One region of the Exiguobacterium sp. FSL W8-0210 genome, then DNA from elsewhere that is predicted to be linked to it. Evidence: riboswitches for the same ligand, from Rfam matches in the RefSeq annotation. Region 1 holds a riboswitch; each other region holds the start of a gene.
The links. Region 1 has a riboswitch for thiamine pyrophosphate ahead of MKY22_RS16300 (3-oxoacyl-ACP reductase). Riboswitches for the same ligand answer to the same signal wherever they lie in the genome.
Positions count from the first base shown of each region.

Region 2: linked by a shared signal. The riboswitch ahead of thiD (bifunctional hydroxymethylpyrimidine kinase/phosphomethylpyrimidine kinase) and the one ahead of MKY22_RS16300 (3-oxoacyl-ACP reductase) in region 1 are both predicted to bind thiamine pyrophosphate.
Region 3: linked by a shared signal. The riboswitch ahead of thiT (energy-coupled thiamine transporter ThiT) and the one ahead of MKY22_RS16300 (3-oxoacyl-ACP reductase) in region 1 are both predicted to bind thiamine pyrophosphate.

Region 1 is NZ_JBBOUK010000002.1:34,987-39,242, forward strand. It holds gene MKY22_RS16290 (helix-turn-helix transcriptional regulator) at 1-385, opposite strand, end outside; gene MKY22_RS16295 (excalibur calcium-binding domain-containing protein) at 636-1,400, opposite strand; TPP riboswitch at 2,208-2,308, shown strand; partial or broken gene MKY22_RS16300 (3-oxoacyl-ACP reductase) at 2,442-3,192, shown strand.
Region 2 is NZ_JBBOUK010000001.1:581,269-585,524, reverse strand. It holds gene thiE (thiamine phosphate synthase) at 1-108, opposite strand, end outside; gene thiM (hydroxyethylthiazole kinase) at 98-865, opposite strand; gene thiD (bifunctional hydroxymethylpyrimidine kinase/phosphomethylpyrimidine kinase) at 846-1,649, opposite strand; TPP riboswitch at 1,766-1,876, opposite strand; gene MKY22_RS03035 (murein hydrolase activator EnvC family protein) at 1,940-3,217, opposite strand; gene MKY22_RS03030 (murein hydrolase activator EnvC family protein) at 3,420-4,256, opposite strand, start outside.
Region 3 is NZ_JBBOUK010000001.1:1,958,715-1,962,970, reverse strand. It holds gene pknB (Stk1 family PASTA domain-containing Ser/Thr kinase) at 1-411, shown strand, start outside; gene rsgA (ribosome small subunit-dependent GTPase A) at 437-1,342, shown strand; gene rpe (ribulose-phosphate 3-epimerase) at 1,345-2,001, shown strand; TPP riboswitch at 2,024-2,133, shown strand; gene thiT (energy-coupled thiamine transporter ThiT) at 2,194-2,754, shown strand; gene MKY22_RS10380 (thiamine diphosphokinase) at 2,756-3,358, shown strand; gene MKY22_RS10375 (amino acid permease) at 3,413-4,256, opposite strand, start outside.

The sequences.
Region 1 (4,256 bases):
AAAAAGAGGGATCGACTGAGAAGTGAGTTAAATCAATATGTAGATGATTCTTTTGTTCTTCTGATGTGAGAATGGACAGACGATCAACAGTCTTTTTAAGATCGTGATCATTTAATTGGTTCGATAAATTTTTGACTAAAGACAATACCTCAAGCATAGAAGAAGCGTCTAAAAACGTTTTATCCCATTTGTAATTCTCTATAATACCGAATCCACCGTTTGTTCCATGGTACGAAGTAATAGGAATACCAGCTGGACTAATGGTTTCGATATCTCGATAAATTGTTCTCTGAGAGACATTTAATTCTTCAGCTAGTTGTGAAGCAGAAATGGTAGAGCGATGAAGTAGCTTAAATATAATAGTTAGTAAACGTTCAAGTTTCAATGGAATCTCCTTTACGTTAAACACGACGGAAGTTTTTATGTATATCTATAAAGTGTAAATGATTTCATCTTAATTAATAATTGAAACGCATTTAGTATCATTAAAAATAAAATACAATAACAAAAAGTATGCGCGGGCGCATACTTTTTGTTATTTCACTTACCACACTATCAGTTAAGAAATTTAATCATTTATTTAATCTTAAGTAGATCTACCAATTGTCATGCGCGAGAAAATTCATACACACTTGTCAATTCCAATCACATGCATTTCCATCGTTATCGCGGTCTAAATCATGGGGATCAACTGCAGGACCTCCGGCAGCTATATAAAAATCTTGAGCGGCTTGGGCGCTGGAAAAATCACCACAGTCGCGATCTGCTCCAGAAGGGTCGTATTCAAAATCAGTTGCTACTTCTGTATTTACTTCATCAACGTATTCCTCATCAGATATACTCTCATCTTCATTTATCACTTCACTATTTGCTAAAGAGGCTTCGAGTTCGTCGATTTTCTCTTCTGCAACAATGCGTTTCGTCTCTTCTTTATTGAGTTTATTCTCTAAGGTAGTACGTTTGTCTGCTTCCTCCTTATAGCTTTCAACGGTTTGCAAACGTAACTCTTTTTCTTGTGCTAACTCCTCTTTCAATTTTTTCGTTTCTTGTTGTTGCTCTTTTAGTTTAAATTGCGTGTCTTTTAAAGATGTTTCTAACTCCTTTGACTCTATCTTTAATGATTCCAACATCTTTGTTTCCTTGGTAGAAGACCCGGCTTCTATTTTTTGAGGCTCATTTATTCTGTCTACCATATAGATAGAAATTGCAAAAGCAATGAATACGCCTAGCCAAACGGCAAAGGTTGGGTACTTCACTGGATTTCGAAACCTTGGTTTAAAGTAAAAGTATAGACCAACTGCTGAGATCAATAAGCCAATGAGACTCCAAAAGGTGATAGTGAAGAGTAAAAGATAGACAATAGCAATTACGACGAGAAATAATACTTTTCGGATGTTCATAAGTTCAGCTCCTTTAAAAATATTTGTATTTTTATTGTACATATTTATAAGGGAAAATTGATTAGGAATTTATAGTTCTTTTCTAAAAAATCGCTTATAACGCTCGAGTACTAATTTGAATAAAATATAAGCAATTACTGATCAAATATAATTGATAATTTTTAAGAGAATAGACGTACACCAATCTAAGCGAATTAAAAATAATCAGAAAAGGTTGTATGTCGTAGTCGATACAAATAGGACTGTATAAGGAAATTTGACATAATGAGTTAGAAGAAAAAGATTGATTAATTGCTTAGATGATGAGAAAGGCATTTACCGTATCAAAGCACTTATCTCTTACGCAATTGTGAAGAACTCCAATGATATTATGGAAAAGAAAATGAATTGTTGATTGATTTGGTACGTTTTTATTCAAAAAGCAATAAAAGCATTAAATAGAGCACGTATAAATTTAAGACGAAAAAAGTAAGGTAATCAACACGAAGAGAGAAGACGACATACATACTACTTAATGGCTCTCATACGATGATTAAGCAAGATAAGCTTACTATATTGCAGACATCAATGATTCGGACTTTTAGGTCACGTAATTGATCTGCAAAATCGAATCGCTCATATATTAAGACATTATCAAAGAAAAAACGATAATTAGGATTGTCTAGTATAAGATATGACCGTAACAAAGCAATCCGGATAAGATCATAAACCTATTTTTACGCTCGATCTTTAAAGAAATACTATTAACAAATCACACTCATCATTATTAACAGATGTATAAGACGACTAAAGTGAAGGTAATTTAAATAGAATCACTAGGGGTGTTATTAAACTGAGATGAGGAGCGACTCAAACCCTTTGTACCTGAACTAGGTAGTACTAGCGTAGAGAAGTGTAAACCCTAATGAACAAACAGAGACAATAATGTCGCTCTTTGCTATGTGATTGTTTAGACGTGCACAACTTTCCATTTAGAGAGTTGCGTTTTTTGTTTACTACTTCACTATTAAGTTGCAAAAATTGATAGGGTAGCGGACAGGAATGACCAGAACAGTGTTAATGACGGGAAGTAGTCAAGACTCTAGGGCGACGATTGCAAGGATGTTAGTGAAAATGGATTTAAATGATGATTAATTACTTTAAAAGCAAAGATGCGGCACAAAGGCGTGTGAGCGAACTAGGAGTAGAGAATGCACTTGCCTTGTATGCAGATGTCATGAAGCGGGAAGATATTGAGAGCATGATGCAATCCGCAACAGCACATTATGGTCAAATCAATGTTGTTATTAATGATGCATTAGTAGAATTCAAATTTGATCCAGTTTCTCAAAAATCTTTCATCGATTTGCAATAGGAGGACTACTAGAAACAATTGGATGCAACGTTAAAAACGGCGCTTCACATCATTTAAAATTTTCTTCCACAATTATGGAACGACATAACGGTAGTATCATTAGCATTAGAACAAACCTCTATCAAAACCCAGTAGTTCCTCATCATGAATACTTAACAGCAAAAAGCAGGTCTAATTAGTTTTACACGCAACCTGGTCGCAGAACTAGGTCAATACGGTATAAACGTGAATGTCGTCTCCGGCGGATTGTTGAAACTTACGGATGCTAGTGCTGTGACAACCGCTGAAGTATTCGATTTAATTGATCAATCGAAACTGTTGAAAAAAGTGACTACCCCAGAAGAAGTAGCACAAATGGTTGCCTTTATGGCATCAGAAGCAGCGTCTGGGTTTAACGGTCAAAACGTAACGGTCAATGGTGGATTAACGATGAATTGAAGCGGGCGTTTTAAAAGATTCTCAGCTTGTAAGAGAAGGGATTCGTGAACAGAAGATGACGAATAGAAATCAGTTAATATCGGCGTTTTATTATATGAATGTGGTCATCCCCAAGCCACATGGTTAATGGCTGATTCCGCGATTAAAGAGATCGGAGAGAGCCGCTATTATTAGCGTTTGGCTCAGATAGCGGCAGCTAGATGTTTGAATGAAGTATTTTTTGCGGATAATCATTCCTTTCCGGCTAATAATGCAACTGATTTACCTGCTTTTTGGTTGGATCCTTTGATCAATTTAACTGTTATTTCTCAAGTGGCGGATCATATTGGATTAGTCTCCACGATATCGAGTACGTTTTCCAATCCATATATGGCAACAAGACAACTCCTAAGTCTTGAACATCTGACGAAGGAACGAGTAAGCTAGAACTTAGTGACCTTGATGAAATACCGGGAAGCATCGACCTATGATATGAATGCACTTTCTATGAGAAAAAATAATATAAAAAGACGTAAAAATTAGTGACTTTAACTTTAATAGAGAGGCTATTCTTATGATGGAATCAAGCCAATTTTCTTTAAGATTAATTAGCTAACAGTTTTAACAATCTTGTGAGAACCCAAGCTATTCGGTGTATCGTAACATGTTTCATCGTAATTTTTTAACTTCGTAATTTCAAATGAAAATTAGTAGCCATATGAGTTTTGAAATGATGCGGCTCGATAGAAATAGAAGAAAATTTTACTAGTTTAAAAATTATCTAAGAAAAAAGATTAGACGATATATTTAAAAGCAGACAAAGAGTGTAAATCAAAAAAATTAATATAGTATATACAAAGCGCTAAAAAGTACTTGGATGAAAATCAATTAATAAGTATTATTAAAGTAACTTTATACAAAAAATCTAAATTTAATAATTTTTTGTATAAACTCATATAAAGTTAAGTGGAGATTTAAATTTTCGTAATTATCTATTCAATACTATAAAATAATGTTGAAATATAATCTTATTTAATAGGGATAATATAGTGATTTTTTATAATGTTGGATGAAGGAGAAATGAT
Region 2 (4,256 bases), on a different contig from region 1:
CACGATCGTCGCACCACCTAAAACAGCTTCCTCAACGACCGTCTCGATCGCGACTCCAGGATGGTACCGACGATCCGTCACTGCATAGATGGAGTAATCAATTGACACGTTCTGTCACCTCCACCAGATCTTGCACCGTCATGAGGCTGATGGCATTGAACAACTCTCGTTTAAAATCACCAAGACCTTGCGCGGAGGCTGCTTGTTCTCCTGCTTTTCCCATGACGAATGTCCCGTGGACAGCCGCCTCAAATGCCGTATATCCTGCACCGAGGAAGCTCGCAATCAAGGAGGCCGTCATGCAGCCCGTACCCGTGATGTCTCCCAAACGTGGTGTTCCTACATGTAATTCCATTTCACGCGTTCCATCCGTGATGTAGTCGTTCGGACCTGTCACGACGAGGACAGATTGGTGTTTGCGAGCGAATGCACGAATGCTTTCTCGATCCATCATTGCATCTCCCGCAGCATCGACTCCCTTAGTTCGCCCATCTTCCCCAAGTAACGTCTTGATTTCAGAAGCATTTCCTTTAATGACCGTACACCCGAGATCAATGAGTTCTTTAGAAAAGGCAGTACGTAATGTCGTTGCCCCTGCTCCAACTGGATCAAGAACGATTGGGACATTCAAACGTCCCGCTTCACGTGCTGCGAGTCGTTGAGCTGCTTGCATGTCTGCATCAATCGTACCAATGTTTAAGACAAGAGCTTGTGCGAGTCTAACCATCTCTTCTACTTCACGAATGTCTTCCGCCATGACGGGTGATGCTCCAACAGCGAGTGTGACGTTTGCGCAGTCGTTGATCGTCACCGTGTTCGTCAGATGGTGAATGAGTGGTTTGTGTTCAAGAATGGTCGTAAACATGTGTATCCCTCCAAAGTGAGTGAAAATGATGTGTCGGTCCAATACCTTGTCCGAGGGCAAATCCATGACGAATTGCCTCCGTGACATAGCTCTTTGCCTGTCTTACACTATCTGTTAAATCTTCTCCAAGCGCCATCCGCGCCGCAATCGCCGCAGATAAGGTACAACCAGTTCCATGAGTATGTTGATTGTCTAACCGTTCCGATGTGAAGCGGTGTTCCACTTCCCCATCAAACAACAAATCCGTCGCAGCTCCTGAGAGATGTCCACCTTTTAGTAATACTGCCCCTGTCTGTGTAGCCAATTGATGCATCGCCAGTCGCATTTCCTCTAGATTGGTCACTGATCGTCCTGTTAACCGCTCCGCTTCCGGTAAATTCGGTGTGACGAGTGTCGCAAGCGGCAGAAGTTCTGAAATCAATGCTTGTTCAGCTTCCGTCCGCAATAGGGCATGACCACCTTTAGCGACCATGACGGGATCTAATATGATAGGAACTGTCTGTTTGCGGAGATGTGTAGCAATGACACGAATCGTCTGCGCATTCGAGACCATCCCGATTTTGATCGCATCGACACGAATGTCTGAAAAAATCGACGTTAACTGGGCATCTACGATTTCTGGGGACAACTCTTCCACCGCTTGAACACCCAACGTATTTTGCGCCGTGACGGCTGTCAGGACGCTCATTCCATAAACCCCTAAAGCCGAAAAGGTTTTTAAATCTGCTTGAATCCCAGCTCCACCACCGGAGTCGGATCCTGCAATCGTCAGTACATGTTTCATGTTCTTTTCACCTTCCCATCGAGCAATGTAAGGGAGTCGTGACCGACAAAAAAAAGCGTCGACCGCTGTAAAAAAGCAGTCGACGCTATACGAAAGCGTTATACACGCATTCCGGTATCCGTTCGGCTCAACTTTCCTACGCTGGTATTATCCAGTTCAGGTAATAGGGTCGAAAACAGATTGGTTTTCCTCTCAGCCGGATTCCTCCAGCTCCCCTAGTTGCTCAAGTATTCGTTTCGCCTTAACTGTAGCATAGAGAAGAAAAAAAAACGAGCCGAAGCCCGTTTTGATTACAGATATGCTAATGGATTGACTGCATTTAGAGGAGAAGAGGCACTGTATTGATAGCCTCCGACATGTAGTTCGAAATGTAAGTGTGGTCCTGTTGAATTCCCTGTACTACCAAGTGTCCCGACTTGCTGACCTTGAGAGACCGTTTGTCCTGCACGAACCGATAATGAACTCATATGTGCGTAGACAGTCGTGTACACTTGTCCATCGAGGAAGTGAGAAATCATGACATGATTGCCGTAAGGTCCACCACCTGATGCTGTAATGACCGTTCCAGCTGCTGCAGCGACGATTGGAGATCCGACCGAACCACTGAAATCAACACCGTTGTGGAACGTATAACCGTTCGCGCCGCTTGCTGGTCCGAATCCTTGTGACACTCCACCAGAAGATGGTCGAACGAATTTCCCTCCACTCGAAACAACCGGCGGGACAACAGAATCAGTTGATTCCGAACTCTTACCTGCTTGTTTTGCTGCTTGAGCATTCGCTTTAGCGGCTTTTTCGGCTGCCGCTTTCTCCGCTGCTGCTTTTTCAGCCGCTGCTTTAGCAGCTGCCTTCGCTGCCGCAATTGCACGTTCTTGCGCTTCGAGAGTCGCTTGAAGTTCTTTTGCGTCTAACAGTTCTGTCGTGAACTTCGTCTTCCCTTTTCGTAATTTCTTCAGCGTGGCACTACGTTCTTTCATTTGAAGCTTTAACGCTTTCTTTTGTTCAAGCAATACTTTCTTTTCTTGCATTTGCTCCGCTTTTTTCTCAACGAGCGCTTGTTTTGCTTCTGCTAATTTTTGTTGCGTTGCGATGTAATCCGAAATCATTTTATCGTCTTGCTCAGCGATTTTTTTCCCCGCCATGACACGGCTGAATAAATCACCTAAATCCTTCGATCCAAAAATGACTTCTTCCCATTTAATCGAGTTTCCATCGTTCTCTTGGAAAACACGCAAACGATCACCGAGTAGTTCTTCCTGTTTCTGTAACATTTCTTCGTAACGGACGATGTCTACCTTTAACTCATCGATTCGAACGTTCAACTGTTCGATTTGTTTATTTTTTTCAGAGACTTGGAAAATCTTTTCGTTGATTGCTGCGTCAATTTGATTGATTTGACGTTGCTCTTTTGAGATTTTAGCTTCTTGTTTTTTGATCGCTTTTTCAAGTTTACGTTGTTCAGCGGCATTTTCAGCCTTTTTTTCTTTAATGGTCGCTGCTGCGATCGGTTGCGTTCCTGTTATAAGTAATGCTCCTAAAACAATGGTAGAAATTAGTTTTTTTAGCATATATCGTTTTCCTCACTTATGTTTTTTTCATATTTTATTATAGTATTCAAGTTTCTCTCATATCTGAAATAGATTATAGCACCGTAATCGTTTCAAAAAAATTTCATTTACATTTCAAATGAAAACGATTTTTTGTAATATATGATTTGTTTTTTGAAAATGACAAAAAAAGAACCGTTGCATATGCAACGATTCTTTACGATTAAAACATCGACATTGGATTGACTGAGTTAGCTGGACCTGTTGCACTGTAGCTGTATCCACCAACGTGAATTTCGAAGTGTAAGTGTGGACCTGTTGAGTTTCCTGTGCTACCACGTGTACCGATTTGTTGACCTTGGCTGACACGTTGACCTGCACTAGCGTTCAATGAACTCATATGTGCATAGACTGTCGTATATGTCTTCCCGTTCAATTGGTGAGCGATCATGATGTGATTTCCGTAAGGTCCGCCACCTGATGCTGTAATGACTGTACCAGTTGCAGCTGCCACGATTGGCGTGCCAACTGGACCACCGAAGTCAATCCCGTTATGGAACGTATAACCATTTTCTCCGCCTGCAGAACCATACCCTTGTGTCACAGCACCAGCAGTTGGATGAATGAAGAGTCCGCCTGATGATGGTGACGGTTTAGGTGTCGCTGGAGCTGACGGCGCTGGAGCTGGCGCAGTTGGTGCTGGTGTAGATGGTTTTGGTGCCGATTGTTTTGTCGAACCAGAAGGTTTTGCTGACTGCGCTGCCTTCTCTTGTGCTGCTTGCTGAGTTGCTGCTTCTTTAGCGGCTTGCTCTTCTGCTTCTTTTTGAGCTGCTGCTTGCGCTGCTTCAGCTTCTGCTCGTGCTTTTGCTTCACGTGCAGCTTGAGCTTGACGTTCTTTTTCGATTCGCGCTTCACGTTCACGCGCTGCTTTTTCAGCTGCAATCGCTTTTTCTTGAGCAATCAAAATTTGCTGGACTTCTTTTGCATCCATCAATTGTGTTTCGAACTTTTCTTTTTTCTTACGTAGTTCTTTTAAGCGTTTGTTCCGCTCTTTTAATTG
Region 3 (4,256 bases), on a different contig from region 1:
GGATTAGACGGAACGTTCGAACAAGAATTTTCTAGCGATGTCAAACTCGATCAAGTCATCCGTCAATTCCCACAAGCTGGCGCACAAGTCGAGCCGAACGACTCCGTGACGGTCTTCATCTCTAAAGGTGAGGAAGAAAAAACAGTGACGGCGACGTTCCCTGAAAAGGTCGTCTATGATGCTGTTAGTGAAGATGAAGAAGAGGCTCCGCCGAAACAAGTCATCCGAATCGAGACGGAAGACGCGAAAGGGAAGCGGACCGTCATCGAGGAATCAATTGATCAAGATGAGACATTCGACGTGCCATTAACGATTGATCCGGGAGAAGAAGGCAAAATTACGATCTATAAAGACGATACGGTGTATCGTTCAAAAACCATCACGTACAATCAAGCAAAAGACGCACAATGAATGTGATAAAAAAGGAGTGCATAGGATGACGGAACAACGCATCGAAGAGAATCGAGAAGGAACGATCATACGCCTGCAGGGCGGCTTTTATGATGTCATGACACCAGAAGGAGAAGTTCGTTCACGAGCAAGAGGAAATTTCCGAAAACGCGGCATCAGTCCAGTCGTCGGAGATGAAGTCGTGCTTCATATCGAAAGTGAGACCGGGTACATTCTCGAAGTGAAGGAGCGGGACAACTTTTTAGTACGCCCTCCAGTCGCGAATATCGACCAGGCATTGCTCGTCGTCTCGGCGGCAGAACCTGATTTTTCAGCGCACTTGCTCGACCGATTTCTCGTTTTGATCGAAGCGAAGGAAATTCAACCCGTCATCCTGTTGACGAAGATGGATTTGCTGGACGATGTTAAAGGACCGGCTGTCCGAGACGCCATTGCCGCTTACCGGAAGATTGGGTATACGGTCATCGAGACATCAAGTGAGACGTTGGCAGGTGTTGAGCAAGTCCGTCCGTTACTTGCTGGAAAAACGAGCGTTCTCGCCGGACAATCCGGTGTCGGGAAAAGTTCATTGCTCAATGCACTGGAACCCTCTCTTGATTTAGAAACAAGTGCGATCTCGAAATCACTCGGACGCGGACGTCATACGACGCGCCACGTCACATTGATGCCGCTTGCCGAAGGATTGATTGCCGATACGCCAGGTTTCTCGAACCTCGATTTTCCGTATGATATGGAAATCGAGGATGTACGGTGGAGTTTCCCTGAATTCGTGGCTGTACAAGATGATTGCAAATACCGAGGTTGCTTGCATTTGAATGAACCCGGTTGTGCCGTCAAGGAAGCCGTCGAAGCCCAAGAAATCATGTCCTCTCGTTATGAGAACTATGGTATGTTTATAGACGAAATCAAGAATCGAGCCCGGAGGTATTGAAGATGATTAAAATTGCACCATCTATCTTATCAGCAGATTTTGCGAATCTCGAACGCGATGTTAAAGCAGTCGAAGCAGCAGGCGCGGACTATATCCATTTTGATGTCATGGACGGTCAGTTCGTACCGAACATCTCATTTGGATTACCTGTGCTTAGCAGCTTACGTCAAAAGACGGATATGATTCTCGATGTCCATTTGATGATTGACCAGCCAGAACGTTTCGTCGAGGATTTCGTCAAAGCAGGGGCGGACATCGTGACGTTCCACGTCGAAGCGACGAATCATGTCCATCGTGTCTTGCAACAAATCAAAGCAGCGGGCGCAAAGGCAGGAGTCGTCTTGAATCCCCATACGCCATTATCAACGATTGAACACGTCCTTGAGGATGTCGATATGGTTTTATTGATGACGGTCAATCCGGGCTTCGGCGGACAAGCCTTCATCGAGCGTGTCATGCCGAAACTCGCAGCACTTGCGCAAATGAAAGCAGATCGTGGTCTGACATTTGAAATCGAGATTGACGGTGGCGTCAATCCGGAAACGGCAAAGCTTTGCATCGATAACGGTGCGAACGTTCTCGTCGCAGGATCAGCAATCTACAATGCACCAGATTATGCGGAAGCGATCACTAGCATTCGTCAAGGGGCTGCCGTATAATAAGAACGAGAAAACGAAATATGATGACCGCAAGGGGTGTCGCTTGAAAAGCGGCTGAGAGGAGTCTTTTAGACTTTAACCCTTCGAACCTGTTCCGTTCAAACGGACGTAGGGATGTGGCGCACGCAGGCAGTACGGCGTTCGTCGTACTGCCTTTTTGCGTCCTCTCGTACAATGAAGGAGGAAAATAGCATGAAACGGTTACAAGTGATGATGGAAATTGCCATCTTCGCCAGTCTCGGAGTCGTCTTTGATTTACTGATTCCATTCAAAATGCCACAAGGAGGCTCAATCAGCTTAGCGATGTTACCGATCTTCGTCATGGCATTTCGCCACGGTGTCGTCGGAGGGGTCGTCACGGGAGCGCTTGTGGGTACGATTCAATTGATGTTCGCTCCACAAGTCTTGACGATTGTTCAACCGATGCTTGACTATACGATTGCGTATGGTGTCGTCGGATTAAGTGGTCTGTTCGCGCGTCAAGTCAGACTAGCCGCGCGCAATGGACAAAAGAAAAGCTTGATGGCGTTCGTTCTCCTGGCGACGTTATTAGGCGCAGGACTCCGCTATATCTGTCATGTCATCAGTGGAATCGTCTTTTTTGCCGAGTATGCCGAAGGTCCAGTCGTACCGTATTCATTGATTTATAACGCGACATACATGGTACCGTCTTACGTTCTTTGTGGTGTCGTTGCGGGTCTTTTATTTACGACTGCGCCACGCTTACTCCGTTATTCGGCACGAGGTGTCTGAGATGCGGGCGATTCTCGTCTGTGCCGGTCCGCGAGAAGAAGCGCCGGATTTACGGACGTTTTGTCAGCCAGGTGACTTTATCGTCGGTGTCGACGGTGGTGTTCAGACGATTGAATCGTTTGGGCTGACATGCGACCTGACGATTGGTGATTTTGATTCTCTTGGTTATGTACCAGAAGGGGCAATCGTTCATCCGGCCGAGAAAGATGAAACGGATCTCGAACTGGCACTTCGTACAGTCTCAGAGAAGAAACAGTTTGAGGATACCTTCATTATCGGGGCGACAGGTGGGCGGCTCGACATGACCGTCCAAAATGTATATCTATTGAAGCGATACCCAGAGGCACGACTCGTGACGAAACGAGAAGAGGTACGATACTTGGCTGAGGGAACGTATGCAGTCGAAGCAGGGAGCTATCATTATCTTTCGTTCATTCCACTCGTACCATCGACTTTAAGCTTATCCGGAGTCAAATATCCACTTGATGCACATCCAGTACCGGTCGGAGGTTCCTTGACCGTCAGTAATGAATGGTGTGCGTCAGAAGCGAAGGTAGAGCTCCATCATGGAGAACTATTGATGATGCGGACGCTTAAGGAATAGCACAATCATAGGAAAGAGGCCGTGGATGACTCCGCGGCCTCTTTTTAGATGAAATTATTCTTCGAGTTGAGAAGGGGCGACACGGATGTCGCTTTGAGCGGATAGATGTTTTCCTTTGACGAAGAGATGATAACTTCCCCACATGACAAGGAAGAAAGGAACACCGATGTATAGAGCGATTCGTTGATCCGCTTGAAACGCAAGACTGACGAGGACGACGACGTTAAGTGTCAACGAAATCAGTGGTAACACCGGATAGAGTGGTGTCTTGAATTTCAGTTCGGATACATCGTGTCCGTTTCGGACGAACTGACGACGAAATGCAAGCTGCGAAGCAGAGATTGAAATCCAGCCGACTTGAGCCCCGAGTCCGGCTAAGGACAAGAGCCAAATGAAGACGGTATCTTCTGCAAAAAATGCGGTCAGAAGCGATAACATCGCGAACATCATCGTAAAGAGCAACGCCCGCATCGGCACACCACGTGCATTGACGTAAGATAATTTCTTTGAAATCATCCCTTCTTGCGCCATTGCCCATAACATCCGAGTCGCCGCATATAATCCGGAGTTTCCGACGGACAATAGTGCCGTCAAGACGACGATGTTCATCAAATCAGCAGCGTACGGAATACCGATCGCATCAAAGACCATGATGAACGGACTGCTGACTCCGCCAGCTGATTCATACGGAATTAATGCACCAACGATCGTAATCGATAAGACGAAGAAGATGAACGTCCGCCAGACTGTATTGCGGATGGCTTTTGGAATCGATTTTTCGGGCGTGTCGGACTCCCCAGCCGCAACACCGATCAATTCCGTTCCTTGGAAGGCGAAGTTGACGGCAATCATCGTCGTCAAGACACCGAGAATCCCGTTTGGAAACCAACCGCTTGCC